DNA from 3 places in the Nonomuraea sp. NPDC050783 genome. Region 3 is predicted to be linked to each of the others. Evidence: riboswitches for the same ligand, from Rfam matches in the RefSeq annotation. Region 3 holds a riboswitch; each other region holds the start of a gene.

Region 1 (9,666 bases), on a different contig from region 3:
ATCAGGACGGCGGTGCGGGCGTCGGGGTCCGCCCCGCCCAGCGCCGCCGCCACTCGCTCCCTGACCTCGGCCTCCACCGCCGGATCGGCCTCCGGCCAGCGGGTGACGGGGAAGATCCCGAGCACCTTGCCCCGCTCCTCGGTCAGCACCCCGGCCTGGGCGAGCTTGGTGAGCAGCCGCTTGCGCAGCTTGGCCGACTGGAGGCGCTGCACCCACCAGGCGGGCTTGCGCTCCTTGCCGTCCTCGGCGATGCGGGTGAGCGTGGCGTCCAGCTCGTCGTCGCCGAGCGGCGCGGAGCTGGTGAGCACGAGCTTCTTGTCCGACAGCTCCACGCGGCCCTCGACGGCGAGCTCGGCCAGGAGCGCGCCGCCCAGGGCGGGGTCGAGCTGGGTGGCGCTGATGAGCTGCTTGCCGTCGTCCTCGCCGTGGGCCAGCAGGAGGAGCTCTTCGGCGATCGTCACCTTCGTCATGCCTCGACACTAGCCGCCCGGCCGCGGCCGTTCCGGTGGCGTCGCGCGCCGTGCTCGGCGCCGTACCCTGGGGGCATGCCGGAGCTTCCCGAGGTGGAGTCCCTGGCTCACTTCCTGCGCGAGCGGGCGGTGGGCCGATCGATCATGGCTGTCGACGTGGTCGGCATCCAGGTGCTCAAGACGTTCGATCCGCCGGTCAGCGCGCTCGGCGGCCTGACGGTCACCGGGGTGGCCAGGCACGGCAAGTTCCTCGACCTCGACTGCGACGGGCTGCACCTGGTCATCCACCTGGCCCGGGCGGGGTGGCTGCGCTGGCGCGAGGACCTGTCGGGCGCCAGGCCGGTCCGGCCGGGGAAGGGCCCGCTGGCGGTGCGGGTGCGGTTCGCGCCGGACGACGACGGGCCCGGCGGTGCGGGCAGGGCGCCGGGGTTCGAGCTGACGGAGGCGGGGACGCAGAAGCGGCTGGCCGTCTATGTCACGAAAAATCCGGACGAGGTGCCCGGCATCGCCGCCCTCGGCCCCGACCCCCTCGACCCGTCCTTCACCGTCGAGGCGCTCAAGCGCATCATCGGCGGCAACCGCACCCAGATCAAGGGCCTGCTGCGCGACCAGAAGGTGATCGCCGGCATCGGCAACGCCTACTCCGACGAGGTGCTGCACGCCGCCAGGATGTCCCCGTTCAAGATCGCTTCGACCCTGACCGACGCCCAGATCGCCGACCTGCACGAGGCCATCGTCACCACGCTGGCCGAGGCCGTCGAGCGGGCGCACGGCCTGGCGGCCAAGGACCTCAAGGCGGAGAAGAAGTCGGGGCTGCGGGTGCACAACCGCACCGGCCAGCCCTGCGACGTGTGCGGCGACACCATCCGCGAGGTGTCGTTCGCCGACTCCTCGCTCCAGTACTGCCCCACCTGCCAGACGGGCGGCAAGCCGCTGGCCGACCGCCGCCTGTCCAAGCTGCTCAAGTAGCCGGGGACAATGGAGGCATGACCGTTCCCGAGATCGAGGCCACCGCCGTGCCCGACGACGCCTACCTGCTCGACGTCCGCGAGCAGGACGAATGGCTGGCGGGCCACGCGCCGGACGCCGTGCACATCCCGATGACCCAGATCCAGGGGCGCGTCGAGGAGATCCCCGCCGACCGCCCGGTCTACGTCGTCTGCCGGGTCGGCGGGCGCTCGTTGCAGGTCGCGGCCTGGCTCAACCAGCTCGGACGCGAGGCCGTCAACGTCGGCGGCGGCATGCAGTCGTGGCAGGCCGCGCACCGTCCCATGGTCAGCGAGACCGGCCAGGAGCCCTTCGTGGCGTGAGCCCTCCGGGCGCGAATGCCCCATATGGCGCTCGCGGCGCCGGGTGAGGCATCATGGGGGCACCAACTGCAGATCGTCGCGGGAGCTTGGGGCAACCAGGCTGAGAGGGCAGATACCGCTGCTGCCGACCGCCTGAACCTGTCCGGGTAATGCCGGCGTAGGGAGTGTGCGATGGCGCGTGTCGCCGACGAAGTGCCGCTGACCCTCGAAGGGGCCCCGCCGAAGACGCTGGGCGTCCTCGACCAGGGTGCCCTCTGGGCCAACCTCGGGGTCAGCCTCCTCGGCTTCTCCGGGGCGCTGTTCCTGCTCGACCCCCTCGGCAACGCCCCGCTCAGCCTGGCGGCCGCCCTCATGGCGGCGCTGGTCGGCAGCCTCGTCGGCACCGCCATGGTGGGGCTGTCGGCCGTTCCCGGCACCCGCACCGGGCAGCCGGCGATGGTGCTGCTGCGCGGGCTGTTCGGCGCGAAGATCTCCTACGTCCCCACGGTGCTGAACGTCGTCCAGATGCTCGGCTGGGGCGCGTTCGAGCTGTGGGTGATCGCCAAGGCCGCGACCGCGATCTTCGGCGGCATCCCCTACCAGGTGTGGGTGCTCGTCGCCGGGGTGCTCACCACCGTGCTGACCATCTGGCCGCTCGGCGCGATCCGGCTGCTGCGCCGCTACGTCACGGCCGGCGTGATCCTGTCGATGATCTGGTTCGCCTGGTTCTTTCTGAACGAGGCCCCCACGCACGGCGGCGGCACCTGGACCGCGTTCCCGGCCGCCGTGGACTACGTGATCGCGCTGTCGGTCTCCTGGGTGCCGATGGCCGCCGACTTCGCCCGGCACTCCCGCTCCGGCCGCGCCGCGTTCACCGGCGTCGTCGGCGGCTACACGCTGGCCCAGGTCGCCTGCCTCGGGCTGGGCGTGTACGCGGTCGCCATCGCCGGCTCGGCGGCGGTGACGGCCGACAGCACGGCGGTGTTCGCCCCGTTCGTGGCGGTGCCGGCCGGGGCGCTGTTCTTCGGCATCCTGGTGCTGCGCGAGAGCGACCAGTCGTTCGCGAACGTCTACTCCACGACCGTGTCCCTGCAGAACCTCATGCCGCGCGTGGACCGGCGCGTCCTCTCCGGCGCGATCGGCCTGCTGATCACCGCGATCGCCCTGGTCGTGGACGTGACCTCCTACGGCGCGTTCCTCGGCGTGATCGGCGCGGTCTTCGTGCCGATGTTCGCGGTGCTGGCCGTGGACTACTTCCTGTTCGCCCGCTCCTGGGACACCAGCGAGAGCGCCCCCTCGCGCTGGAACATGCTGGTGCCGTGGGCCCTCGGCTTCGCCGCCTACTGGCTGACCACCTCGACGCCCACGCTGCCGGCGTGGGACGCGTTCTGGGCCGGCACGCGCGCCGCGATCGGCTTCGCCCGCCAGCCGTGGATGAACGGCGCCCTCGGCGCGGCCCTGGTGGCGGCGCTGGTGACGCTGGCCGTCGGGCTGCTCACGGGCCGGTCGTGGCGCGCCGTTCGACGTTGAGCAGGTGCTGCTTGGCGGCCACGCCGCCCGCGTAGTCGCCGAGACCGCCGTCCTCGCGCACCACCCGGTGGCAGGGCACGATCACGCAGACGGGGTTGGAGGCCAGCGCGTTGCCGATCGCCCGCAGCGCGCGCGGCCGGCCGATGCTCTCGCCGATGCGCTCCAGCGTCGTGGTGGTGCCGTAGGGGACCGCCAGGGTCTTCTGCAGCACCGTGCGGGCGAACGGCGTGGCCAGTGCCAGGTCGACCGGCGTGGCGAAGGCCCGCAGCCGCCCGGAGAAGTAGGCGTCCAGCTCGCGGCGCACCGGGTCGAGGCGGCGCGGGTCGGGGCCGATGAAGCGGCCGACGTTGCGGCTGATCAGCTCGAAGACGTTGTGCTCCGGCTCGAAGGAGCAGGCCACGGTGCCCTTGGCGGTCACCGCCAGCACCAGCCGGCCCACGGCGCCGTCGTACGTGCCGAACGCGACGTCGGGAGGGCTCTCCCCCCGGTACGTGCTGGAGGTCACACGCAGCAGGGCGTCCAGATCGCCGCTCGTCATGACCTCAGCTCCTCCTGGGAATCTTCGTGACCGCAGCGTATCGGACGGATCGCCCGGCGCGCTCACCGCGCCACGTGCACTATGGAGGAGTGGGGGATCAATGGGCCGGTAGTGACGACGAGATCGCCCGCGCGGTGCTCTCCAGCTCGCCCAACGCCGTCGTGGTGGTCGACAGGGACCAGAGCGTGCTGGTCTGGAACGAGGCCGCCGAGCGGCTCTTCGGCTGGACCGCGGCCGAGATGCTGGGGCGCCGGGCGCCGATCGTCCCGCCGGAGCTGACCGCCGAGCACAACGCGGTGCTCGAACGCGTACGCACCGGCGGCCAGGTGTCGGTGCGCACCAAGCGCCTGCGCAGCGACGGCGGCCTGCTCGACGTGCGGGTGGACATCAGCGCGCTGCGGCTCGGCAGCGCCGTGGCCGGCTACGTGTGCGTCCATCACCTGGCCAGGACCGACAAGGTGGCCAGGAGCCGCATGGCCCGCCGGGCCCGGCTGGTGCGCCGGCTCACCGACGTGGTCGGCGACATCAACTCCGACCTGGAGCTGTCGGCCGTGCTCGACCGGATCTCGGCCAGCCTGACCGAGCTGACCGGGGCGGACGCGGGCGGGTTCGTGCTCATCGAGCGCGACCGGCTGCGGCTGGTGAGCACCTACCAGCTTCCCGGCGCCATCCGCGGCACCACCGCGGACCTGCGTACGAGCCTGGTGGACCGGCTCTTACGCACCGGCAAGACCGTGCTGCTGGAGTCGAGCGGCCTCGACGACCTGGTGTGGGCCCGGCTGGACGGGCTGCACACGATCGCGCTCGGCCTGGCCGCGGTCGGCGGGCGGCCGTACGGCGCGCTCTACGCTCTGTTCGCCCGGCGCGCGCCCGGGCACCTGGAGCTGGAGCTGCTGGAGCTGCTGGCCGGGCACGCGGGCATCGCGGTCGGCAACGCCGTCGCCTACCAGGAGGCGGTGCGGCAGCGGGCCCACGAGCGGGCCGTCTTCGACGCCAGCGCCGACGGCATCGCCGTGCTCGACGAGGCCGGGCACGTCGTGCGCTGGAACCCGGCCGCCGCCGAGATCACCGCGATCCCCGCGCCGGCCGTGCTCGGCGGGCCCCCGCCGTTCCCCCTGCCCGAGCCCGGGGGGAAGCTCACCTTCCAGCTGGAGACCGGGCGGTGGCTGGACGTGGTGAGCGCGCGGATCGAGGAGACCGGCGAGACCGTGGTCGACTTCCGCGACGTCACCAGGGCCAAGGAGCTGGAGGAGGCCAAGGACCTCTTCCTCGCCACCACCAGCCACGAGCTGCGCACCCCGATCACGATCGTGCGGGGGTTCGCCTCGACGCTGGACGCGCGCTGGGACAAGCTGAGCGATCTCGAACGCCGCGCGGCCGTGCACACCATCGCCGAGCGGTCCAGGTCCCTCGGGCAGCTCATGGACCACCTGCTGCTCGGCGCGCGGGCCGGCGCGGACGAGCTCAAGGTGAGCATCGAGGAGTTCGACCTGGCCGAGCGCATCCACGCGGCCACGCTGGGGCTGCCCGCCCTGTCGGACCGGCACCGGGTGGAGGTCGCGATCGGCGACGGGCTGCCGTACGTGCTGGGCGACGCGCTGGCCACGGACATCGTGCTGGGCCAGCTCCTGGAGAACGCCTTCAAGTACTCGCCGAAGGGCGGGCTGATCAGCGTGGAGGCGTGGCCGGAGGACGACAACGTGGTCGTCGTGGTGGACGACGAAGGCGTCGGCATCGCCGCCGCCGACCGGGAGCGGATCTTCGAACGGTTCGTCCAGGTGGACAGCGGCGACCGGAGGAGGTTTGGTGGAGTGGGGCTCGGGCTCTACATCGTCCGCAGCCTGGCGAGGGCACAAGGGGGAGACGTGAGCGCGCATCCGCGCCCTGGAGGGGGCACCAGAATGCGGCTGGTCCTGAGAGGCGCCGGCCCTATCGGATCCGACACACCGATGCGGTAACGGGGTGGTCACGGTTGAGCTGACCTATCGTCCAATGTGTACAAGCTGTGATCGAGATGCGGTTTCTGGGATTGAGTAACGGGGCATTTCGGTCGTACCGGGGAGTGTTCCCGCGGGGGCACAGGGAACGGGGAGGTGGGTGTGTCAAGCGTGGTGCTGCTGCCGTACGCGCCGTCCAGCGTCGCTGTCGCCCGCCAGCGTCTGAGCACTGACCTGCAGGACAGCGGCGTCTTCTCCGCAGCGATCGACGATGCGGTGCTCGTGGTGAGCGAGCTGCTGAGCAACGCGCTGCGGCACGCGCATCCGCTGCCGTCGGGCATGGTGAGGGTGGCCTGGCTGCGCAGCGACGACCACATCGAGGTGGCGGTCAGCGACGGGGGCGCGGCGACGGAGCCACGGGCGGGCCGCCCGACGCTGTCCTCGCTCGGCGGGCGGGGGCTGGGCATCGTGGAGTACGTGGCCGAGAGCTGGGGGGTGCGCCACGACGGCGACACGACGACGGTGTGGGCGATCCTGCCCGCTCCTCCGTCCACCTCGATGAACGGGCAGGTCGCGGCGTTGAAAGAGGCGGGTTAGGCGACTGCCGGGCGGCGGTACAGCACGGCCCGCTCGGCGCTCGCCCATGCCGTGGACACCAGCAGGTAGAGCGCGGCCGCCAGCGGGAGCACGAGCGCGGCCGCCACCGACCCGTAGGGCGCGAGCCGGCTGAGCTTCCTCACCAGCTCCGGCTGGTCGTCGCCGATCCTGATGTTCCGGGCGGACAGCCAGGCCACCGCCGCGACCAGCACGATCACCAAGGCGAAGACCGAAACCGGAGCACTGAGCAGACCGTAATGGGCCACCATGCCCGCGAGCTGCTGCCCCAGCGGCGCCCCGAACAACGTGTGGCCGGCCAGTGCGGTCGGATGCGTGGCCACCCGGAACATCAGCCACAGGAACGGCAGCTGCGCGAGCATCGGCAGGAACCCGGCGAACGGCGAGCTGCCCTCCCCGGCGTACAGCTCCCTGGTCTTCCCGGCCAGCCGCTCGGGGTCGCGCGCGTAGCGCTTCCGCAGCTCGCGCAGCTTCGGTGCGAGCCGCTCTCGGATCCTCGCGGTACGGGCCTGACGCACGCCGAGCGGCAGCAGCAGGAGCCGCACGGCCAGGGTGAACAACACGATCGCGAGCGCGGCGTCGCCCCCGGCCAGGCCGACGACGAACGTGACAAGAGAATCGATCATTTGAGGCGAGCCCTTTCATGACGGAGAAGGGGCCCGCGCACACCGGCGAGCCCCGCTTACCCAGGAAAGCGGGGCATGCCTAAGGAGCTCGCGGACGCGACCGCCCGGCCGCGTCGGGATCGCGCTGGCGCTGGAACGCCGTACGGCGCGCGTAGACCAGCGGGAAGCCGGGGGGCTCACCGCCGAGAACGGGCAGCAACGTGGCCGCCCACGTGGCCAGCAGCAGGATCGCCACCAGGGTGACCCCGGCCAGCCACGGGTCGAACAGGAGCTGCGTCAACGCGATCGCGAGGACTTGCTCATGACGGTGACCGCGACGAACACGAGCAGAGCGATCACTCCGACGATCAGAGCCAGCTTGAACAGACCCGCCAGCAGCGGCAGGAGGAAGTTGAACAGCACGAAGAGACCCAGCAGGGTCCCTATGACGAGCATCACGACTCTACTCATGAGGCCACCGTACGTCCTCGGGGCATGCGCTGCGAGGCTTATGTGGTGATCTTACGGAGTGATGACGTCCCCGGCCGTCGCGGCGGATCCGGCCGTACCGTGAGGGCGTGAACACCCGCATCCTGGTGGTCGAGGACGACCCGACCGTCTCCGAGGTGGTCGCCCGCTATCTGGAGCGCGACGGGCACGAGGTCGAGTGCGTCGGCGACGGGGCGGAGGCGCTGCGCCGGGCCCTGGCCCGCCCGCCGGACCTCATGGTGCTCGACCTCATGCTGCCCAAGCTGGACGGGCTCCAGGTGTGCAGGAAGCTCAGGGAGCGGTGGCCGGTGCCGGTGATCATGCTGACCGCCCTGGGCGAGGAGATCGACCGGGTGGTCGGCCTGGAGACGGGGGCCGACGACTACGTGGTCAAGCCGTTCAGCCCGCGCGAGCTGGCCCTGCGGGTGCAGTCGGTGCTGCGGCGGGCCAGGGGCGCCTCCGTCACCGGCGGCACCGGGGTGCTGCGCGACGGCGACCTGGTGGTGGACGTCGGGGCGCACGAGGCGCGGCTGGGCGGCGCCGAGGTCCTGCTGACCGCCCGCGAGTTCGACCTGCTGGCCTACCTCATGCGCAACCCGCGCCAGGCGTTCAGCCGGTCGGCGCTGCTGGACCAGGTGTGGGGGTGGTCGTTCGGCGACTCGTCCACGGTGACGGTGCACGTGCGGCGGCTGCGGGAGAAGATCGAGCCCGATCCGACCGCGCCGCGCAGGATCGTCACGGTGTGGGGCGTGGGCTACCGCTACGAGCCGCTGGAGGACTGATGGGCTCCTCGCTGCCCGTGCTGCCCGTGTTGCCTGCTTTGTCTGCGCTGCCGGTGTTGCCCGCGCTGTCGCGGGCCGCCGGGGCGGTCGGTGAGCTGCCGAGGGTCGTGGCCGTGGCCGCCGGGCTCGGGCTGCTGGTGGCGCTGGCCGGCCTCTGGGTGCTGGGGCGGCTGCGGACGCGCTCCATCGGCGTGATGCTGGCCGTGGTCGTGGTGGTGGCCGTGGCCGCCACCCTGGCCGGCGTCGTGGCGATCATCGCCAAGATGATCATCGAGGGCCCGGTCAAGGACTTCGTGCTGAGCGTGGTGGCCGTCGGCGGGCTGGTGGGGCTGGGGGTGGCGTTCGTGTTGTCCAAGCGGGTGGTGCGGGAGAGCAGCCGCCTGGTCGCGGCCGTACGGAACCTGCCGTTCCAGGCGCCCCAGGGGCTGCCCGCCGAGCTGCAGGAGATCGCCAACACCCTGGAGGAGGCGTACGCCCGCGAGCGCGCCCTGGAGGGCGCCCGGCGCGAGCTGGTCGCCTGGGTCAGCCACGACCTGCGTACCCCGCTGGCCGGGATGCGGGCCATGGCCGAGGCGCTGGAGGACGGCGTGGTCTCCGACCCCGCGACGGTCGCGCGCTACCACGGCCAGATCAAGCTGGAGGTCGAGCGGCTGTCGGCGATGGTGGACGACCTGTTCGAGCTGTCGCGCATCCACGCCGGGGCGCTGCGGCTGTCGCGGGCCAGGGTCGGCCTCGCCGACCTCGTCGCCGACACGCTGGCCGGCGCCGAGCCGCTCGCCCGCGCCAAGGGCGTGCTGCTCACCGCCGAGGCGGCCGAGGCCGTGCCCGTGGAGGCCGACGCCGGCGCGCTGGGGCGGGCCCTCGGCAACCTCGTGGTCAACGCCATCCGCCACACCCCGTCGGACCGCACCGTGGTGCTGCGCGCCGGGGTGGACGGGGACATGGCGTGCCTGTCGGTCACGGACTGCTGCGGGGGCATCCCCGCGGAGGACCTGCCCCGGGTGTTCGAGGTGGCCTTCCGGGGCGAGGCCGCGCGGACGCCGACCGCCGGCGGCGGGGCGGGGCTCGGGCTGGCCATCGCCCAGGGCATCGTGGAGGCGCACGACGGGATGATCGGGGTGGTCAACGACGGGCCGGGGTGCCGGTTCGAGATCCGGCTGCCCCTGGTCAGCGGCTGACGGCCGCCGGCGCGATCGGATTCCGGGCCGGCCCGCCCGGCTCCTCGGCCCGTCTGGCCGGCTCCTCGGCCCGTCTGGCCGGCTCCTCTGCTTGCGCGGCCGGCTCCTCGGCCCGTCTGGCCGGCTCCTCGGGCCGCGCGGCCGGCTCTTCGGCCGGTGCGGTGTCCTTCGTGTCCCGCTGGGGGCCGAACGACTCCAGCATCGCCCGAAATGTCGGACACGGCCACCGCCAC
Region 2 (9,666 bases), on a different contig from region 3:
TGACCCGCCTGGTCCAGGCCACGATGAACGGCACGCCCAAACCGGCCGAGACGCCCTGCAGGGTGACCATCAGCCCGGCGACCCCCACCGAGATGTCCAGGCTGTCGCTCAACGGGGTGAGCAGGCCGACGGGCATCAACTCCGTGGTGAGGAAGACGAAGAGGCTGGCCGTGATCGCCGCGACGCCCAGCCATCCCCGCAGGGTCGAACGCGGGTGCAGGTCATGAGTCAAGGTCATGGTTCCAGGGTGCGGGAGCCGGGATCAATGAGTCCAACGCATAGTTTTCATCGCGATCGATCGTGCTGCACGATGGATGGATGGAGCTGCAACAGCTGAGGTACGTCGTCGCGGTCGCCGAGACCAGCAACTTCACCCGGGCCGCCGAGCGCTGCCGGGTCGTGCAGTCGGCGCTGAGCCACCAGATCGCCGCCTTGGAGCGGGAGCTGGGGGCCCGGCTGTTCGAGCGGACCAGCCGGCGCGTACGGCTGACGCCGGCCGGAGAGGCGTTCCTGCCCGCCGCCCGGGAGTGCCTGGAGGCGGCCGACCGGGCACGGGCGGAGGTCGCGGCCGCGAGCGGGGAGATCCGCGGCCGGCTGGCCGTCGGCGCCATCCCCACGGTCACGGCGGTCGACCTGCCGGCCGCGCTGAAGGAGTTCCGCCGCCGCCACCCGAAGGTACGCGTCACGCTGGTCTCGGGCAGCAGCGACGACCTGGTCGAGCGGGTCAGGCGGGGCGAGCTGGACGCCGCCTTCCTCGGCCTGCCCACCAGCGCGGTGCCGAAGGCCGTCCAGAGCCGCCCGCTGGCCAGGGGCGAGCTGGTCGCCGTGGTCGCGCCGGACCACCCCCTGGCCGGCGATCCCCTGCTCGACGGCGAGGCGGAGCTGCGCCACCTGGCGGGCGAGCCGTTCGTGGACTTCCGCGCCGGCCACGCCGGGCGGGTCCAGTCCGACGAGGCGTTCGCGGCCGCCGGCGTGCGGCGGGACGTCGCCTTCGAGGTGTCGTCCGCCGACTTCATGGTGGACCTGGTGCGGCAGGGTCTCGGCGTGGGCATGCTGCCGGCCGCGTACGCCCCGCGCTTCCCCGACCTGCGGGTCATCCGGCTCCGCGACGCCCCGGCCCGGATCGAGCACCTGGTATGGGGGCGTCGCCCGTCGCCGGCCGCCGCCGCCTTCCTGGCCCTTCCCGGGTTGACCTTGACGCGACGTCAACGTGTGCAATCGGGGTGAGGCGACAGAAGGGACACCGATGGTCAGGATGGTGCTGCGGGTTCTGGGGTTCGAGCTGAAGGGCCTGGCCGGGATCGGGCTGTGGGTGCTGCGGCGGCGGCACGGGGTGCCGGACGGGGCGGTCGCGGTGCCGTACGCCAAGGAGCAGGCGTTCACGCTGGGGCTGATGGGGTTCGCGATGGCGGTGGAGACCGTCGTGGTGGACCTGCTGCTGGTCGCGCTGGGGGTGCCCGGGTGGGTGCGGTACCCGGTGCTGGTGGGCGACGTGTACGGGCTGGCGTTCGCGCTCATGACGGCCGCCACCTGCGCCACCCGGCCGCACGTGGTCACCGGCGGTGAGCTGCGGGTGCGTTACGGCGCCTACCTCGACGTACGGGTGCCCCGGGAGCGGATCGCCGCGGTGCGGACCACCCGCGACGACAACGCGCAGCGGCTGGTGTCACTGGAGGACGGGCACCTGCGGGTGGCGGTGGGCTCGCGGACCAACGTGAGCGTGGAGCTGGCCGGGCCGGTGGCGTTCACGCGCCCCCTCGGCCGGCGGGGCGAGGCCACCCGGATCACCTTCTTCGCCGACGACCCGGAGGCCGCCGTGGCCGCGCTCCGCCACGGCACGCCCGCGCGCGGGCTGCTCGACCCCGCGCGGTGACCCCGGCCGGGCGACCGCGGCCACCGCGGGCCGGGCGGCGTCACCCGCCGCCCGGCCCGCGGTCACGGCCGCGGTCGCGGTCGCGGTCACGGTCACGGCCGCGGTCACGGTCACGGTCACGGTCACGGTCGCGGTCGCGGTCGCGGATCAGCGTGCCGAGTCCGCCGCCGCCGTCTTCAGGGCGGCCGCGGTGGCGGGCGTCCTCGGCGGGATGGAGCTCAGGTTGAAGGCGTAGCGGGCGACGGAGTCGGCGATGGCGTCGGAGTCGACGTCCAGGGCCGTCGGGTTGATGTTGGCGATCGTGTCGCACGCCTGGTGGTAGCAGACGTCGTAGGCGACCCCCGCCGTGCCGCCGAACAGCGCGGCCTCCTCGGGCGTCTTGATGCCCTCGGCGCCGGTGAAGATGCCGCCGGACGGGATGCCGGTCGCGATGAACGGCCCGTAGTCGGAGCGGCCGTCGAAGTCGGTGCCGACCGTGGGCAGGTCGCGGGAGGCGTAGAACGCGGCGAGCCGCTGCTCGATCTGCGCCGACCCGGGCGGGCCCGCCGGGGAGCCGGTGGCGTCGGAGTCGTCCCCGTCGTACAGCTTGTAGGCGTAGTTCGGGGAGCCGATCATGTCGAAGTTCAGGTAGAGGCGGATGCGGTCGCGCTGCTCCTGCGAGAGCGAGGCGACGTACTGGTTGGAGCCGAGCAGGCCGATCTCCTCGCCGGCCCAGAAGGCGAAGCGGACCTTGTTCTTGACCGGGTAGAGCGCCATCTGCTGGGCGATCTCCAGGATGGCCGCGCTGCCCGAGCCGTTGTCGTTGATGCCGGGCCCGGCGGGCACGCTGTCGAGGTGGGCGCCGACCATGACGACGTTGCGCGGGTCGCCGAGCCGGGACTCGGCGATCACGTTGTGGGTGGTGCCGAGCACCAGGTCGGCATCGATCGTGAGGTGCACGGTCGCGCCGGGGGTGGCGGCCAGCTCGTTGCCGACCGCGAAGTCGGCGAACACCATCGGGAGGTTCTGCAGGCCGCCGATGTTCAGCGGGTAGGCGTCCGTCCGGCCGGGCTGGCCCTCGTTGAAGACGATGATGGCGCTCGCGCCGGCCAGGCGGGCGTTCTGGACCTTGGTGGCGAACGGGCAGGTGCCGCGCTGGACGAGCGCGATCCGCCCGGCGACGAACCCGGCGAAGTCGGACGCCTCGCAGCCGCTGGTCGAGGTGGGCGCCGGGGTGGGCGGCAGGGTCAGGTCCACGGCCTGGATCTGCGCGGTCACGTCGCCGGACGGTGAGGGCTGGAAGGTGTAGAAGTCCTCGTTCGGCACGTACGTCTTGCCGCCCTGCACCGACAGCGCGGGCGGGGAGTTCTCGCTCCAGCTCTCCACGAAGTTGACGGGCTGGACGGTGACCTTGTAGCCGGCCCTGCGCAGCTTGCCGGCGACGTAGTCGCGGGAGGCGTCGTAGCCGGGGGTGCCGGCGGCGCGGGTGCCGCCGTTGGCGGTGGCGAGGTCCTGGAGGGCCTGCAGATGCTTGGTGACGTTCGTGCCCTTGACCTGCTTGACGAGCAGCTTGGCGAAGACGTCGTCGAGGCCGCCCGCCTGCGCCGGGGTGGCGGAGGCGAGGGCCGTGGTGAGCAGGGCGACGGGTAAGGCGAGTGCGAGGGCGTATCTGCGCATACGCATGCGGCGAACTCCCAGCTTGCCGGGGACAGGGAAGGCGGGCGTTTTCCCCCGAGCCGCGCCGAACGCGAACGTAACTCGCACTTCACACGCTGAAAAGGCCCATTAACCCCGCAAATTCTGAGATTTCAGGACTCGTTGCCGCGCGCGCGGGCGCGGGCCCGGCGTTTGCCCTCGTGCATGGCCTGCACCCGGGCGACCGGGATCGCGTGCCCCTCCTCGACGAGGTCGGCGGGCAGGGCCTGCGGCGCCGGCATGGCGGCGGCCCACGGATCCGCCTCCTCGACCAGCGCGGGCACCGTCCTGATGGTGAAGTCGCGCGGCGCCACCCGGTCGAGGTCCGCCCAGGACACCGGGAAGGACACCGGCGCCCCGGGCCGGACGCGCGGGCTGTAGGCGGCCACGACCGTCGCGCCGCCCGCCCGGGTCGAGTCGATGAAGACCTTGCCCGCGCGGTCCTCCCTGATGAACGCCGTCGTGGCCAGCGCCGGGTCGGCCCGCTCGGCACGGGCCCCCAGCGCGCGGGTGGCGGCGGCCAGGTCCTCGGCCGGGATGCCCGCCTCCACCGGCACGAACACGTGCACGCCCTTGGCCCCGCTGGTCTTCACCGCGCCCGCCAGCCCGGCCTCCTCCAGCGCCTGCCGCACCAGGAACGCCGCCCGCACCGCCAGCCCGAACGACTCCGTGCCCTCGGGCGGGTCGAGGTCCAGCACCAGGTGGGTGAAGTGGTGGCCGGCGTACAGCGCGGGGTGGTACTCCACCGCCCGCTGGTTGCCGAACCAGATGAGCGTGCGCCGGTCGTTGGCCAGCGCGTACGTCACCTGCCGGTGCGAGGCCTCCGCCCACACCGAGACGCGCTCGATCCACGGGGGCGCGTACTTGGGCAGGTTCTTCTGCATGAACGGCTCCTGCCCCGGCCGTACCCGGACGACCGAGAGCGCCCGGTCGCGCAGCGCCGGGACGAGCCGCCCGGACACCGCGTCGAGATAGTCGACCAGGTCGCGCTTGGTGGCCTCGGCCCCGTCGAACAGCGGCTGGTCGAGATTGGTCAGCGTCACGCCCTCGCGCGTCTCATCGCCGGTCACCCCGTCCACGATATCGGGAACAACGGCACAGATCATGACCCGCTACCTGTATCCGACCCGCCACGGCGAGGCCACCGGCGAGAACGGCCTCCTGACGGCCGGGCTGCGCTGGACCGGGCTCCCGCCCGAGCCGCGGATCCGAGCCCCTGTTACAGTGATCGACTGACGCGGGGTGCCCGGCGGCCGAGCCGGGCTGAGATCACACCCGTCGAACCTGATCTAGCTCGCACTAGCGAAGGGACGTCATGTTCTGCGATGACATGTGGCTGCGCACGGCCGACCTGATGACCGCCATCCACGAGCACCCGTTCAACGCCGCGCTCGGCGACGGCACCCTCGACCCCGACCGGTTCGCGTTCTACATCGTGCAGGACGCCCGCTACCTGGAGTCCTTCTCCAAGGCCCTGGCCACCGCCTCGGCGCGGGCCGCGGACCCGGAGGAGGCGGCGTTCTTCGCCCTCAGCGCGCACACCGCGCTGGCCGCCGAGCGCCTGCTGCACGCCGGCTACGTGGCCGAGCTGGGCGCCGACGCGGCCGGGCTCGCCACCTCGCCGACGTGCCTGGCCTACGCGTCGTTCCTCCAGGCCACGGCGCTGTCGGCGGCGTACCCCGTGCTGGTGGCGGCGGTGCTGCCGTGCTTCTGGATCTACCAGGACGTGGGCACGGCGCTGCTGAAGCGCGCGGGCGACCTGGACGGCCACCCGTACGGCAAGTGGATCTCCACGTACTCGGACCCGGAGTTCGCGGCCTCGGTCGAGCAGGCCAAGGCCATCGCCGACCGGCTCGCCGCCGCGGCGGACCCGGCCACGCGGGAGGCGATGGAGCGGGCCTACCGGACGGCGGCGGCGTACGAGTGGATGTTCTGGGACAGCGCGTGGCGGCGCGAGGGCTGGCCGACGGCCCGCTGGCTCGCGCCCTGATCCGCCCGCCGGTCAGCCGGGCGCGGCGGTCCTGGCGGCCATCGCCTCCTTCTCCGCGCGGGTGGCGATGAGCCCGGACGGCGCCAGGATCCTCGACTCCTCGAACGGCGCCTCCGTGGTCGGCAGCGGCGCGCCCGCCCTGATCGCCTTCGTCCACACCCGGGCCGCGTCCAGGATGACGATGATGATCATGACGGCGAACAGCGCGGCCAGGACGCCGTCCACGGTGGAGTTGACGACGACCTGCCGCATCGCGTCCGCGGACTTGGCGGGCGCGAGCAGCCGTCCCTGGTCGAGGGCGGTCTGGTAGCGGTCGCGCTGGGCGAAGAAGCCGAGCGTCGGGTCGGCCGAGAAGACCTTCTGGTAGCTCGCCGTCAGCGTGACCGCGACGTCCCAGGCCAGCGGCACCGCCGTCACCCAGGCCCACCTGAGCCGCCCGCTCTTGATCAGCAGGGTCGTGGCCACGGTGAGCGCCACCGCAGCGAGGAGCTGGTTGGCGATGCCGAACAGCGGGAAGAGCTGGTTGATGCCGCCGAGCGGGTCGTTGACGCCCTGGTAGAGGAAGTAGCCCCAGGCCGCCACGACCACCGCGCTGGAGGCCACCAGGCCCGGCCACCAGCTCACCCGGGCCATCGGCTTCCACAGGTTGCCGACGGTGTCCTGGAGCATGAACCGGCCCACCCGGGTGCCGGCGTCCACGGTGGTGAGGATGAACAGCGCCTCGAACATGATCGCGAAGTGGTACCAGAACGCCTGCAGCCCGGTGCCGCCGAGGAAGCCGCTGAAGATCTGCGAGATGCCGACGGCCAGCGTCGGCGCGCCGCCGGTGCGGGCGATCAGCGTCTGCTCCTGCACGGCCGCCGCCGCGGCCTGGAGCTGCTCGGGGGTGATCGTGAAGCCCAGGTTCGCGACCGCCTGGGAGGCCGACTGGACGGTGGCGCCGACCACGCCGGCCGGGGCGTTCATCGCGAAGTAGAGGCCCGGCGACAACACGCAGGCCGCGGTGATCGCCATCACGGCCACGAACGACTCCATGAGCATGGAGCCGTACCCGATCATGCGGACCTGCGTCTCCTTCTGGATCATCTTGGGCGTGGTGCCGGAGGAGATCAGCGAGTGGAACCCGGACAGCGCCCCGCAGGCGATGATGATGAACACGAACGGGAACAGCGAGCCCGCGAAGACCGGCCCCTTGCCGTTGAAGGCGAAGTCGGTGAAGGCCGTGGTGCGCAGCGGCGGCATCGTGACGGCGATGCCGACCGCGATCAGCGCGATCGTGCCGATCTTCATGAACGTGGACAGGTAGTCGCGCGGCGCGAGCAACATCCACACCGGCAGCACCGCGGCCACGAACCCGTACGCGATGAGCCACAGCGCCAGCGCCGACGGGCTCAGCGTGAAGGCCGGCGCCCAGCTCGACGCCTGCACCCAGCCGCCCGCCACGATCGCCAGGACGAGCAGCGCGACCCCGATCACGGTCGTCTCGACGACCCTGCCCGGCCGCAGCACCCGCAGGTAGAAGCCCATGAACAGGGCGATCGGGATGGTCATCGCGATCGAGAAGACGCCCCACGGCGACCGCGCGAGCGCGTTGACCACGACGAGCGCCAGCACGGCCAGCAGGATGATCATGATGGCGAAGACCGCGACGAGCGCCGCCGCCCCGCCGACCGGCCCGATCTCCTCGCGGGCCATCTGACCCAGGCTGCGGCCGTTGCGGCGCATCGAGAAGAACAGGACCACCATGTCCTGGACGGCCCCGGCGAAGATGACGCCCGCGATGATCCAGATGGTGCCGGGCAGGTAGCCCATCTGGGCGGCCAGCACGGGCCCGACCAGCGGCCCGGCCCCGGCGATGGCGGCGAAGTGGTGGCCGAACAGGATGCGGCGGTCCGTCGGCTGGTAGTCGATGCCGTTGTCGAGCCGCTCGGCCGGGGTCGCCCGGCGGTCGTCGGCCCCCAGCACCCGGCGCACGATGAACCGGGCGTAGAACCGGTAGGCGATGGCGTACGAGCCGAGCGCCGCGCACAGCAGCCACACCGCGTTGACGTTCTCGCCCCTGGACAGGGCGAGCACGGCCCAGCCGACGGCGCCCACGACGGCGACCGCCGTCCAGATGATGATGGAACGCAGCTTCACCGGTTACCTCCCACGGGAAGAGCCGTACGGCGGGCGCCCCAGGCAGCAGCGCAGACCGGCGTCCGGCGGCAGATCGGTGGTGATGCGCCGCCAGCGCCACAGCGGGCGGCAGTCGATCGTGACCGGCAGCTCGGCCAGGTGCACCCAGGCGGTGGGGTGCGCGTACACCACGTCGGGCAGCAGGCTGCGCGCCTGCTTCGGAAGGCGGGAGCGGCGCAGTGGCCGGACCGAGAACTCGCCGGCGTCCGCGCAGCACAGGCCGGTCACGTGCCAGTCGAAGAACACCACTTCGTCGTCACGCAGCGCTTCACGGGCGGCGGGCGTGAGCGTGATAAGGGACATCTGTGGCTCCTGAACACCAGGCAGCTCAGAAATCAACGACGGCCTTACCCGCTGTGTTCGCCGCCGAAACCGGCCGAAATTCCTTTGCGGCCGGCCGTGCCCCGCTGGTAGACCTGGCCGGCGTGCTGACTGGAGAACTCGTACGACTCAGGGCCCTGGAGCCGGCCGACAGCGAGCCCCTGTGGCGCTGGTACCACGACCCCGAGCTGGGCGTCTGGATGGACAGCGAGCCGCCGATCTCACTGGCCCAGAACATGGAGAAGGGCCAGAACCGGCCGCGCAACACCTTCGAGCAGATGGTGCTCGGCATCGAGGCGCTCGACGACGGCGCGTTCGTCGGCTACGTCGCGCTCGGCGACACCGACTTCCGGCACGGCGAGGCCGAGGTGCAGAGCATCGCCATCGGCGCGCGCGACCGGTGGGGCCGCGGCTACGCCACCGACGCGCTGCGGGTGATCGCCCGCTACGCCTTCGAGGAGATGGGCCTGCACCGGCTGACGTTGTGGGTGGTGGCCGACAACGTGGCGGCGGTGCGGGCGTACACGAAGGTCGGGTTCGTGGAGGAGGGGCGCCGGCGGGAGTCGTTCCGCACCAGGGGCAAGCGGCACGACTTCCTCATGATGGGGCTGCTCAGCTCGGAGCTCAGATGAGCACCGGGCGCCGGTGAGCACCGGGCGCCGGTGAGCTGCGGGCGCCGGTGAGCTGCGGGTTCAGGCGCGCTCGTCGTCCCAGTCGGGCGCGGTGACCCTGCCCGACAGCCAGTCGCCGCGCAGGATCGCGTAGCCGACCGCGTCCCGGAGCGTCCCGTCGGGGGCGGGCCACGCCTGCCGGTAGTGGGCCTCCTTGGCGTAGCCGTTCCTGCGGAAGGCCGCCCGCATGGCGTGGTTGTCCTGGCGGGTGGTGCCCTCGATGCGGTTCACCTCGGGCAGCTCGGTGAACACGTGGCGGGTCAGCCAGCCGACGGCCGCCGTACCGATGCCCCGCCCGCGCCAGGCGGCCCGGACGCGCAGGTCGAACATCGGCGTGTCCTCGTCGAGGTCCTGCAGCCTGACCAGGCCGGCGCGCTCGCCGTCGGCCAGGATCCAGAACGTCCGGTTGCTCGCGTCGTCGTAGCCGCCCTCGGCGGCCCGGCGGCGGACGGTCTCGCGGTCCTGGGTGCCGGCGTGGTAGGGCCAGTCCTCGCCCGCCAGGAAGTCGGCGAGGGCGTCGGCTTCGGCGCCGTCGGTGTCGTCGTCGGCGGCGGCGATCCTGATGAACTCGATGCGCACCTGTCGGAGGATGCTCGGCGGGCCCGGTTCCGGTCAACCGGATTTACGGGGGCCCGCCCCCGGCCGGGGCAGGGGACGGGCCCGTCGCGGTGAGGTCAGTCGACCACGGTGATGCGGTTGGTGGCGGGCGGGGCGACGGGGTTGTTCCTGCCGAGGTGGTCGACGAAGGCGTCGATGTCCAGCGGCCCGCTCCACAGGTCGGTGCCCCCGGTGAAGGCGGTGAAGGCGTCACCGCCGCCGACCAGGAAGTTGTTCGCCGCGACCCGGATGGTCTGGGTGTCCGTCACCGGCACGCCGTCGATCTTCATGTCCGACACCTTCGAGCCCCAGGCGGCGCCGCGGCTGTAGGTGTAGGTGAAGTTCGCGGAGGGCTGGAGGAT
Region 3 (9,666 bases):
CCGCTGCACGAGCGCGGCGTGCGCGGCTTCAAGTGCTTCATGTCGCCGTCCGGGGTCGAGGAGTTCCCGCCGCTGGCGGGCGGCGAGCTGCGGCGGGCGCTGGAGGAGGTGGCCGGGCTGGGCGCGCTCATGGTGGTGCACGCCGAGGACCCGGCGCTGCTGCGGGAGCCGGCCGGGCCGACGTACCCGGAGTTCCTGGCCTCGCGGCCGGACGCGGCCGAGCACAGCGCCGTACGGCGGATCGTGGAGCTGGCGGAGCGGACCGGCGCGCGGGTGCACGTCCTGCACGTCTCCAGCGCCGGCTGCCTGGACGTGCTGGCCGACGCCCGGGCCCGCGGCCTGCCGGTCACGGCCGAGACCTGCCCCCACTACCTGACGCTGGCGGCCGAGCAGGTGCCCGAAGGGGACACCGCGTTCAAGTGCTGCCCGCCGATCCGCTCCCGCGCCAACCGGGACCTGCTGTGGGAAGGGCTGGCCGCGGGCGTGCTGAGCTGCGTGGTGTCGGACCACTCGCCGTCCACCGCCGACCTCAAGACCCCCGACTTCGCCGCGGCGTGGGGCGGGATCTCCTCGCTGCAGCTCGGCCTGCCCGCCGTGTGGACGGAGGCGGCGCGCCGGGGGCACCGGCTGGCCGACGTGGCGCGGTGGATGGCCGCCGCCCCCGCCGAGCTGGCCGGCCTGACCGGCAAGGGCGCGATCGCGCCGGGCAACGACGCCGACCTCGTCGCCTTCGACCCGGCCGCCGACCACCCCGTGGACGCCGCCCGCCTGCACCACAAGAACCCCGTCACCCCGTACCACGGGAGCGTGCTCAAGGGCGCGGTCCTGACCACCTGGCTGCGCGGCCGGCCCGTGGACGGCCTGCCGCACGGACGGCTGCTGCTGGAGGAGCGTTAGATGCCCGACTTCACCTGGCTGCCCGATCTGGCCCTGCGCACCCTCGGCGGCGCGGTCGTGGCCGCCAGCGACGAGTCCTTCGCCGAGAAGGAGAGCCTGCTCCGGCCCGGCCGGCCCGACTTCCTGGCCGGGACGTTCGGCTCCAAGGGGCAGGTGTACGACGGCTGGGAGACCCGGCGGCGGCGCGGGCCCGGCCACGACTGGGCGCTGGTGCGGCTCGGCGTGCCCGGCGTGATCCACGGGGTGGTGATCGACACCGCCTGGTTCAAGGGCAACTTCCCGCCGTACGCCGCCGTCGAGGCCACCGCCGTCGAGGGATACCCGTCGCCCGAGGAGCTGCTGGCGGCCCCGTGGACGCCGATCGTGCCCCGGACGGCGCTCGGCGGGGACGCCGAGCACCACTTCAAGGTCGCGGCCGGGGAACGTCACACGCACGTGCGGCTCAGCATCTTCCCCGACGGCGGCGTCGCCCGGCTGCGCGTGCACGGCGAGCCCCGCCCCGACCTGTCCTGGTACGACGGGCTCGGCCTCGACCTGGCCGCCCTGCACAACGGCGGCCTCGTCACCGCCTGCTCCGACGACTTCTACTCCGCCCCCGGCAACGTCATCGCCCCCGGCCTGGCCCGCCACCAGGCGGAGGGCTGGGAGACCGCGCGGCGGCGGGACGGCGGCAACGACTGGCTGGTCATCCGGCTGGCCGGGCGCGGCGTGATCCGCCTGGCCGAGATCGACACGACGAACCTGCTCTTCAACGCCCCCGCCGCGGTCTCGCTGACCGGCTTCGACGGCGAGCCCGGCGTGGCGGCCCCGGTGGAGCTGCTGCCCCGCACCCGCCTCCAGCCCGACACCGCGCACCGCTTCCGCCCGGACCCGGCCGCCGGCCCGGTCACCCACGTCCGGGTGGACATCCACCCGGACGGCGGCCTGGCCCGGGTACGCCTGCACGGCCACCTGGCCCCCTGATCGCCCCCCGCCCGGCGGCCGGTCACCGCCGGGCGGGACGGGTCACTGCCAGAGGTAGACGGTGCTGCCGGGCGGGCGCTCGCTGCTGGGCAGCGGACGCTGGAACTGCACCACGCCCCGGTTGCCCAGCCGGTTGACCCGCACCTTGAAGCCCAGCGCCTCCAGCTCGCGCCGGGCGTCGTTGACGTTCTTGCCGATCACCTGGGGCACCATGACGAACTGCTGGTCGTCGCGGGCCTCGTTGTCGCCGTGGCGGAACCAGTCCCAGAAGTCGGTCTGGCAGCGCGACACCGTCACCATGACCTGCGCGCCCTGGTCGACCTCGGACTTGGCCTTGGGCACCTGGGCGATGACCGTGCACGGCTCGGCGTCGTCGTCGACCTCCTGGACCTGCACGTTGAAGCCCTGCTGCCCGAGGTAGCCGGCGGCCTCGTCCTTCGGCATGCCGCCGACGTCGGGCATCACCAGGCCGGCGCTGACGAAGATGGAGATCCGCGCGCCCTCCTTGACCTTCTCGCCCACCTGCGGCGAGGTGCGGATCACCTTGTCGCGCTCGACCGCGGTGTTGGGCAGGCGCTTGACCGAGCCGACGGTGAGCCCCTCCTTGGCGATCGCGGCACGGGCGGCGTTGCTCGTCATCCCGGCCACGTCGGGCACGACCACGCGCTTGGGGCCGAGGGAGGGCGTCAGCGTGATCGTACTGCCCTCCTCGACCTCGGTTTCGGCGACCGGGTCGGTGGACAGGACGAGGCCCTCGGCGGTCTTCTCGTCGTACCGGCCCGGAGCCATCTTGATCTTGAAGCCGCTCTTGACGGCGCTCTGCTCGGCCAGCTCCACGCTCTGGCCCACCAGCTTCGGGACGCGGACGTAGTCGGGCTGGGCGAAGAACCAGCCGGTCAGCGCGACGGCGGCGACCATGATCACGGCCAGCCCCATCAGGAACCAGTTGGGACGGAACCCGCGCCGGCGCTCGGGCACCTCGGCGCGCGGCTGGATCAGCGTGTGCGAGGGCGCCGCCTGGGGCATCGAGGGGGAGGCGTGCACGGCCGTGCGGTCGTTCGGCTGGGACGGCGGCTGCGGCCGCACCGGCCCGGAACCCGTCATCGGCCCCGAACCCGTCATCGGCCCCGAACCGGTCATCGGCCCCGAACCCGTCATGGGGCCCGCCATCGATCCGGCCATCGACCCGGCCGTCGAGCCCGGCATCGGCAGCGGCGCCGGCATCGGGCCGGAGCCCTGCTGCGGCCCGTACGGCTGGGAGTGCGACAGCGGCGGGATCGTGGTGCGCGGCAGCATGCGGTGCGCGTCCACGGCCGCCACCAGCATGGCCGTGGCGTCCTTGGGCCGGTCGTGGGGCTCGCGCGCCGTCGCCTGCGCCACCAGCGTGTCGATCAGCGGCGGCACCTCGGGGACCAGCGACGACGGCGCGGGCACGGTGTCGTGGACGTGCCGGTAGGCGATCGACATGGGCGTCTCGCCGTCGTAGGGCTGCTGCCCGGTGACCAGCTCGAACAGCATGATGCCGGCCGCGTAGACGTCGCTGCGCACGTCGGCCGCGCCCGTGAGCACCTGCTCGGGCGCCATGTAGCCGATCGTGCCGATCATCACGCCGGTGCGGGTCTGGTTGGTCGCCTCGATGGCCTTGGCCAGGCCGAAGTCGACGACCTTGACCCGGCCGTCGTCGGTCATCAGGACGTTCTCGGGCTTGACGTCGCGGTGCACCATGCCGGCCTGGTGGGCCGCGCCGAGGGCGGCCAGCACCGGGATCAGGATCTCCAGCGCCTCGCGGGCGGGCAGCCGGCCGCGCTCGCGCAGGACGTCGCGGAGCGTGCGGCCGGGGACGTACTCCATCGACAGGTAGACGACGTCGTTGTCGGTGCCCTGGTCGAAGACGTGCACGACGTTGGGGTGGGAGAGACTGGCCACCGACTTCGCCTCGCCGATGAACCTCCTGACGAACGCGGGGTCCTCGGCGAGCGAGCGGTGCATGACCTTCAGCGCGACCGTCCGGTCGAGCCGGACGTCGAGCGCCAGGTAGACGGTCGCCATACCGCCCCGGGCGATCCGGCTCTCGATGCGATAGCGTCCATCGAGGAGCCGCCCGACCAGAGGGTCCGCAGTCGTCGTATCCACCCGGCTGAGTTTACGGGCGTTTTGGCACCGGCAGGGCCCGGCCGCCCGAAACCGATGCCGAGACGTGCTCGCCGCCACGCACCAGCGGCTCCGCCCGCCCGAGCGACCCCAGAGCCCCCAGAAGCCTCACGACAGCCCGGCCGCGACGGCCCGGCCGCGACGGCCCGGCCGCGACGGCCGGGCGGCGGCGCGGTCACGGCAGCGCGGTCACGGTGTCATGGGGGAGGACGCCTCGGCGTGGCGGCGGCGCGGGATGCGGCCCGCCTGGCGGGCCAGCCGCCCGGCCGTGACCGCCGCCTTCATGGCCGCGGCCATCAGGTCCGGCCGCTGCGCCCGGGTGACCGCGGTGGCCAGCAGCACCGCGTCGCAGCCCAGCTCCATCGCCAGCGCGGCGTCGCTGGCCGTGCCGATGCCCGCGTCGAGGATCACCGGCACCCCGGCGGCCTCCACGATCAGCTCGATGCTGTGCGGGTTGCGGATGCCGAGGCCCGACCCGATCGGCGCGCCCAGGGGCATCACGGCCGCGCAGCCGGCCTGCTCCAGCCGCCGGGCCAGCGCCGGGTCGTCGCCGATGTACGGCAGCACCACGAACCCGTCGGCCACCAGCCGCTCGGCCGCGTCGAACGTCTCGATCGGGTCCGGCAGCAGCGTCCGCTCGTCGGCGATGACCTCCAGCTTGACCCAGTTGGTGCCCAGCGCCTCGCGGGCCAGCCGGGCCGTCAGCACGGCATCGCCCGCGGTGAAGCAGCCGGCCGTGTTGGGCAGCACCTTGATGCCGCGCTCGCGCAGGACGTCCAGCACCGAGCCCCGCGCGTGCGGGTCGAGCCGCCGCATGGCGACCGTGGTCAGCTCGGTGCCGGAGGCCGCCAGCGCCTGGTCCAGCACCTCCAGGGAGGGGGCGCCGCCGGTGCCCATGATGAGCCGGGAGGAGAACTTCTCCCCGGCGATGATCAGATCATCCACCTTGCACCGCCGTCAGCACCTCCACGCGGTCGCTGTCGCGCAGCGCCGTGGTCTCCCAGGCGCCGCGCGTGACCACCTCGTCGTTCAGCGCCACGGCCACCCCGGTGGTCGCCGTGGTCAGGGTCCGCACGGCCTGCGCGACGGTCGTGCCGTCGGGGACCTCGTGCGCGGCCCCGTTGATCTGCACCTTCATGAGATCTCCCGAAATCTCGCCGGCGAGCACAGCGCCGCCAGCTCGCCCTCCTCGGCGCTCGTCTCCCCGGCGACCAGGGCCGCCGTGAGGGGCGCGAGCAGCACGCCTCCCCGGTGGTGGCCGGTGGCCAGGACGAGCCTCGCCGCGCCGTCCGGCCCAGTGAGTGAGCCAGTGAGTGAGCCAGTGAGCGGGCCGATGAGCGGCAGGTTGTCCGGCGTGCCGGGGCGCAGGCCCGCCACCACGTCGGCCAGCTCCAGCTCGGTCACGCCGGGCACCAGCTCCCTGGCGTCGCGCAGCAGCTCGTACAGGCCGCCGGCGGTCACCCGGGTGTCGAAGCCCAGCTCCTCCTGGGTCGCGCCGACCACCAGCTCGCCGTCGCCCCGGGGGACGAGGTAGACGGACGAGCCGTGGACGGTGCCGCGTACGCACCGGCTCAGCAGCGGCTGCGGCGAGCGCAGGCGCAGGATCTGCCCCTTGACCGGGCGCACCGGCACCCCGGCCAGCCCGGCGCTCCAGGCACCGGCCGCCAGCACCACCCGCCCGGCCCGCAGCTCGCCCGGCCCGCCCGCCGCGCCCCGGCCCGCCGCGCCTTGGCGCGCCGCGCCTTGGCGCGCCGCGCCTTGGCCCGTCACGCCTTGGCCCGTCACGCCTTGGTCTGCCGCGCCTTGGTCTGCCGCGTCCTGGCCCGCTGCGCCCCGGCCCGCCTCCAGGCGTACGCCGGTGACCACGCCGTTCTCCCGCAGCAGCTCGGTGGCGCGGGCGCGCACCAGCGGCACCCCCAGCCGCTCCAGCGCGGCCAGCAGCGCCGCCGTCACGCGGCGCGGATCCACCCAGGCGTCGCCCGAGGCCAGCAGCCCGCCGCGCACCGACGGCGCCAGCATCGGCTCCAGGCGGCGGCACTCGCGCCCGGTCAGCCGCTCGACCGGCAGCCCCAGCTTCTCCATGAACGCGGCCAGCTCGTCCAGCGCCGCGAGGTCGTCGGCGCCGAAGGCCACGTCGAGCGTGCCCTCCGCGCGCAGGTCCACGGTGTCGGCACCGGGCAGGCCCGCGTCGGCGGCCAGCTCGGCGGCGAAGGCCGGCCAGCGCCGCAGCGACGCCATGCCCAGCCGCAGCAGCGGCTCCTCGGTGTAGGTCACCTCGCTGACGGGCGCCAGCATCCCGGCCGCCGCGTGCGAGGCGCCTCCGGCGGGGTGCGGATCGACCACGGTGACCGGCCGCTCCGCCCGCGCCAGCCGCCACGCCACGGACAGCCCGACGATCCCGCCGCCGACGACCAGGACCGCGTCGGGGGGCACCTCCGCCGGCACGCCGGCGGGCACCTCCGCTGTGACATCCGCCGCGACATCCGCTGTGACATCCACCGGCACGTCCACTGGGCGCTCCCTTCGCCGGCATGATCCGGATCAGGTGTCTTGCGGTCGAAGGCCCGTCACAGCCTTCCTCTCAGCCCGGTGCGGCCGGACTCCCGCGCGTCTTACGCTCTCCAGCCTACGGCCTCGCCGCCATGCCCGGACACGCCCCCCTTGCACCCTCCGGCCCGGCCTCCGTCTATGGTCTTGCTCGTGGACCATGTCGTGGTGGTGGGAGCGGGCCTGGCGGGCGTGCGCACGGCCGAGGCGCTGCGCGCGCGGGGGTTCGGCGGCGAGATCACCCTGGTGGGGCGGGAGCGCCACCGCCCCTACGACCGCCCGCCGCTGACCAAGAGCGTGCTGCTCGGCGAGTCCGACACCACGTTCGTCGAGACGGACCTGGCCGCGCTGCGCGTCACGTTCCGCCCCGGCGTGTCCGCCGTCGCGCTGCGCTCAGGGGTCGTCGAGACCACCGAGGGCGAGCTGCGCCACGACGGCCTGGTCATCGCCACCGGGGCCGAGCCGGTCCGGTTGCCCGGCGACGGCCCGCAGTACGTCCTGCGCACCCTCGACGACGCCCACGAGCTGCGGGCCGCGCTCGTCCCCGGCGCCCGGGTCGCGATCATCGGGGCCGGCTGGATCGGCGCCGAGGTGGCCACCGCCGCCCGCCGCGCCGGCTGCGCGGTCACCGTGATCGAGGCCGGCCCCGCCCCGCTGGCCACCGCCGTCGGCGCGGAGATCGGCGCCCGCACCGAGCGCTGGTACGAGGGCATCGACCTGCGCCTGGAGACGATGGTCCACGCCGTCGAGGAGGGCGGCGTGGAGCTGGTCGGCGGCGAGTTCGTGGACGCGCACGTGGTCGTCGCCGGCATCGGCGTGCGCCCGGCCGTCGAGTGGCTGGCCGACGCCGACCTCGACCTGCACAACGGCGTCGTCGTGGACGAGCGCCTGCGTGCCTCCCTGCCCGGCACGGTCGCGGTCGGCGACTGCGCCGCCTGGTGGTCGCGCCGCTTCGGGACCAGGCTCCGGGTCGAGCACTGGGACACCGCGCTCAACGCCCCCGAGGTCGCCGCCGCGACCCTGCTCGGCGAGGACGCCGTCTACGACCCGGTGCCGTACTTCTGGTCGGAGCAGTTCGGGCACATGGTCCAGTACGCCGGCCACCACCCGGCGGGCGAGCGCCTGCTCTACCGCGGCGGCCCGGAGGGCAAGTGGTCGGCCGTCTGGCTGAAGGGCGACGGCACGATCGCCGCGGTGTTCGCCGTCGATCGCCCGCGGGATCTCGTCCAGGGCCGCCGGCTCATCGACGCGGGCTCCCGGCTGGACGCGGAACGCCTGGTAGATCCAGAAGTGCCCCTACGGGATTGTGTTGTTTGAGCAAGCACGCCATGTGGTAGTTGTGGTTCCGTGACGCTTTCTGTTGCGCAGATCGACCGGGAGACCGACCAACTCGTCAACGAGTGGCTCACGCTCCCCGAAGTGGCCCGGCGCCTCGACCTCTCGATCGGGCGGGCCAAGCAACTCCTCAAGGACCACAAGCTCCTCGGCGTGCGCCGGGAGGGCAGCGGTGCGCCGCAGGTGCCCGCGGTGTTCCTCGACGGGAAGGACGTGATGAAGGGCCTGCCCGGCACGCTGACCGTGCTGCAGGACGCCGGCTACGACGACGTCGAGTCCCTGCGCTGGCTCTTCACCCCCGACGACTCCCTGCCCGGCTCGCCCATCGAGGCGATCAGGGCCGGCCGTCACACGGAGGTCAAGCGGCGTGCCCAAGCCCTCGCTTTCTGAGGCCCGCCTCTATCTCTGCACCGACGGCCGCCGCGACCGCGGCGACCTGGCGCAGTTCCTCGACACGGTGCTGGCAGGCGGCGTGGACATCATCCAGCTGCGGGAGAAGGGCCTGGAGGCACGCGACGAACTCGCCCTCCTGGAGGTCTTCCGCGACGCCTGCGACCGGCACGGCAAGCTGCTGGCGGTCAACGACCGGGCGGACATCGCCTACGCCGCCCGTCCCGACGTGCTCCACCTGGGGCAGGACGACCTTCCCTTGACGGTCGCGCGAGAGATACTCGGCGACGACATCGTCATCGGACGGTCCACCCACTCCGCCGCCGAGGCGTCCGCCGCGGCCGTGGAGGAGGGCGTCGACTACTTCTGCTGCGGGCCCGTCTGGCCCACGCCCACCAAGCCCGGCCGCCCCGCGCCCGGCCCGTCGCTGCTGCGGCACGCGGCGTCGCTGGACACCTCGCGGCCGTGGTTCGGGATCGGCGGCATCGACCTCGCCAACCTGGACGAGGTCCTGTCGTACGGCGTGCGCCGGGTCGTGGTCGTGCGGGCGATCACCGACGCCGACGACCCCGGCGCGGCGGCGGCCGAGTTCGCCAAGCGCCTGGCCGCAGCGGCCTGACCCGTCACCCGACCACCGACGCCGCCCTCCCCGCACGGGGGAGGGCGGCGTCGTCGCGCCGGGGGCCGTCGGGCCGCGCGGTCGGGCCCGGCGCGGTCGGGCCACACGCGGTCAGGCCCGGCGCCGTTGGATCGGGAGCCGCCGGATCGGGAGCCGTCGGATCGGGAGCCGCCGGGTCGTCAGGTGCTGCGGGAGGTGGCGGCGACCGCCAGCTCCTTCAGCGCCGCGCGGGCCTCCTCGGTGACCGGAGCCCGGTCCAGCGCGGACAGCGCCTCGCCCAGGTAGTCGCCGATCAGACGCTCGCACTCGTCCAGCGCGCCCGTGCCCTCGATGACGCGGCGCAGCGTGGCCACCCCGCCCTCGTCCAGCCCGGGGTCGCCGAGCAGCCGCCGCACGGTCGCGGCGTCACCGGGGGAGGCGGCGGCCAGCGTGCGGGCCACCAGCATGGTGCGCTTGCCCTCGCGCAGGTCGTCGCCGGCGGGCTTGCCGGTCTGCGCCGGGTCGCCGAAGACGCCCAGGATGTCGTCGCGCAGCTGGAAGGCGATGCCGACCGCCTGGCCGTAGCCGGTGCACAGCTCGTCCATCCAGGGGGTGAGCTTGCGCGCGGCCAGCGCCAGGCCGAGCCGCAGCGGCTGCTCCACCGAGTACTTGCCGCTCTTGAACAGCGCCACCCGCAGCGCCGACTCGAAGGTGTTCTCCCCGTGCGCCTGCTCCAGCAGGTCGAGGTACTGGCCGCACATCAGCTCGGTGCGCATGTGGTCGTG

What was found. A riboswitch is a leader RNA that binds a small molecule or an ion and turns the genes downstream of it on or off. The one in region 3 is predicted to bind thiamine pyrophosphate.
Region 1: linked by a shared signal. The riboswitch ahead of AB0H75_RS47200 (cytosine permease) and the one ahead of AB0H75_RS10125 (FAD-dependent oxidoreductase) in region 3 are both predicted to bind thiamine pyrophosphate.
Region 2: linked by a shared signal. The riboswitch ahead of AB0H75_RS39610 (TenA family protein) and the one ahead of AB0H75_RS10125 (FAD-dependent oxidoreductase) in region 3 are both predicted to bind thiamine pyrophosphate.

What each region holds. Positions count from the first base shown of each region.
Region 1 is NZ_JBFAHK010000038.1:31,192-40,857, reverse strand. It holds gene AB0H75_RS47215 (GPP34 family phosphoprotein) at 1-470, opposite strand, end outside; gene AB0H75_RS47210 (Fpg/Nei family DNA glycosylase) at 546-1,439, shown strand; gene AB0H75_RS47205 (rhodanese-like domain-containing protein) at 1,457-1,780, shown strand; TPP riboswitch at 1,849-1,962, shown strand; gene AB0H75_RS47200 (cytosine permease) at 1,952-3,289, shown strand; gene AB0H75_RS47195 (methylated-DNA--[protein]-cysteine S-methyltransferase) at 3,255-3,827, opposite strand; gene AB0H75_RS47190 (ATP-binding protein) at 3,917-5,785, shown strand; gene AB0H75_RS47185 (ATP-binding protein) at 5,927-6,361, shown strand; gene AB0H75_RS47180 (YidC/Oxa1 family membrane protein insertase) at 6,358-7,005, opposite strand; gene AB0H75_RS47175 (DUF6412 domain-containing protein) at 7,085-7,285, opposite strand; gene AB0H75_RS47170 (hypothetical protein) at 7,282-7,455, opposite strand; gene AB0H75_RS47165 (response regulator transcription factor) at 7,563-8,255, shown strand; gene AB0H75_RS47160 (sensor histidine kinase) at 8,255-9,433, shown strand; gene AB0H75_RS47155 (hypothetical protein) at 9,423-9,666, opposite strand, start outside.
Region 2 is NZ_JBFAHK010000021.1:131,568-141,233, forward strand. It holds gene AB0H75_RS39580 (MFS transporter) at 1-238, opposite strand, end outside; gene AB0H75_RS39585 (LysR substrate-binding domain-containing protein) at 319-1,227, shown strand; gene AB0H75_RS39590 (hypothetical protein) at 1,247-1,873, shown strand; gene AB0H75_RS39595 (M28 family metallopeptidase) at 2,021-3,535, opposite strand; gene AB0H75_RS39600 (DNA polymerase domain-containing protein) at 3,661-4,617, opposite strand; gene AB0H75_RS39605 (hypothetical protein) at 4,652-4,783, shown strand; TPP riboswitch at 4,776-4,875, shown strand; gene AB0H75_RS39610 (TenA family protein) at 4,863-5,537, shown strand; gene AB0H75_RS39615 (carbon starvation CstA family protein) at 5,550-7,676, opposite strand; gene AB0H75_RS39620 (hypothetical protein) at 7,680-8,018, opposite strand; gene AB0H75_RS39625 (GNAT family N-acetyltransferase) at 8,141-8,668, shown strand; gene AB0H75_RS39630 (GNAT family N-acetyltransferase) at 8,729-9,286, opposite strand; gene AB0H75_RS39635 (bifunctional UDP-sugar hydrolase/5'-nucleotidase) at 9,382-9,666, opposite strand, start outside.
Region 3 is NZ_JBFAHK010000003.1:432,718-442,383, reverse strand. It holds gene allB (allantoinase AllB) at 1-897, shown strand, start outside; gene alc (allantoicase) at 898-1,860, shown strand; gene AB0H75_RS10140 (PASTA domain-containing protein) at 1,903-3,993, opposite strand; gene AB0H75_RS10135 (thiazole synthase) at 4,201-4,956, opposite strand; gene thiS (sulfur carrier protein ThiS) at 4,949-5,149, opposite strand; gene AB0H75_RS10125 (FAD-dependent oxidoreductase) at 5,146-6,510, opposite strand; TPP riboswitch at 6,513-6,628, opposite strand; gene AB0H75_RS10120 (NAD(P)/FAD-dependent oxidoreductase) at 6,712-7,875, shown strand; gene AB0H75_RS10115 (Rv2175c family DNA-binding protein) at 7,906-8,283, shown strand; gene thiE (thiamine phosphate synthase) at 8,261-8,902, shown strand; gene AB0H75_RS10105 (polyprenyl synthetase family protein) at 9,082-9,666, opposite strand, start outside.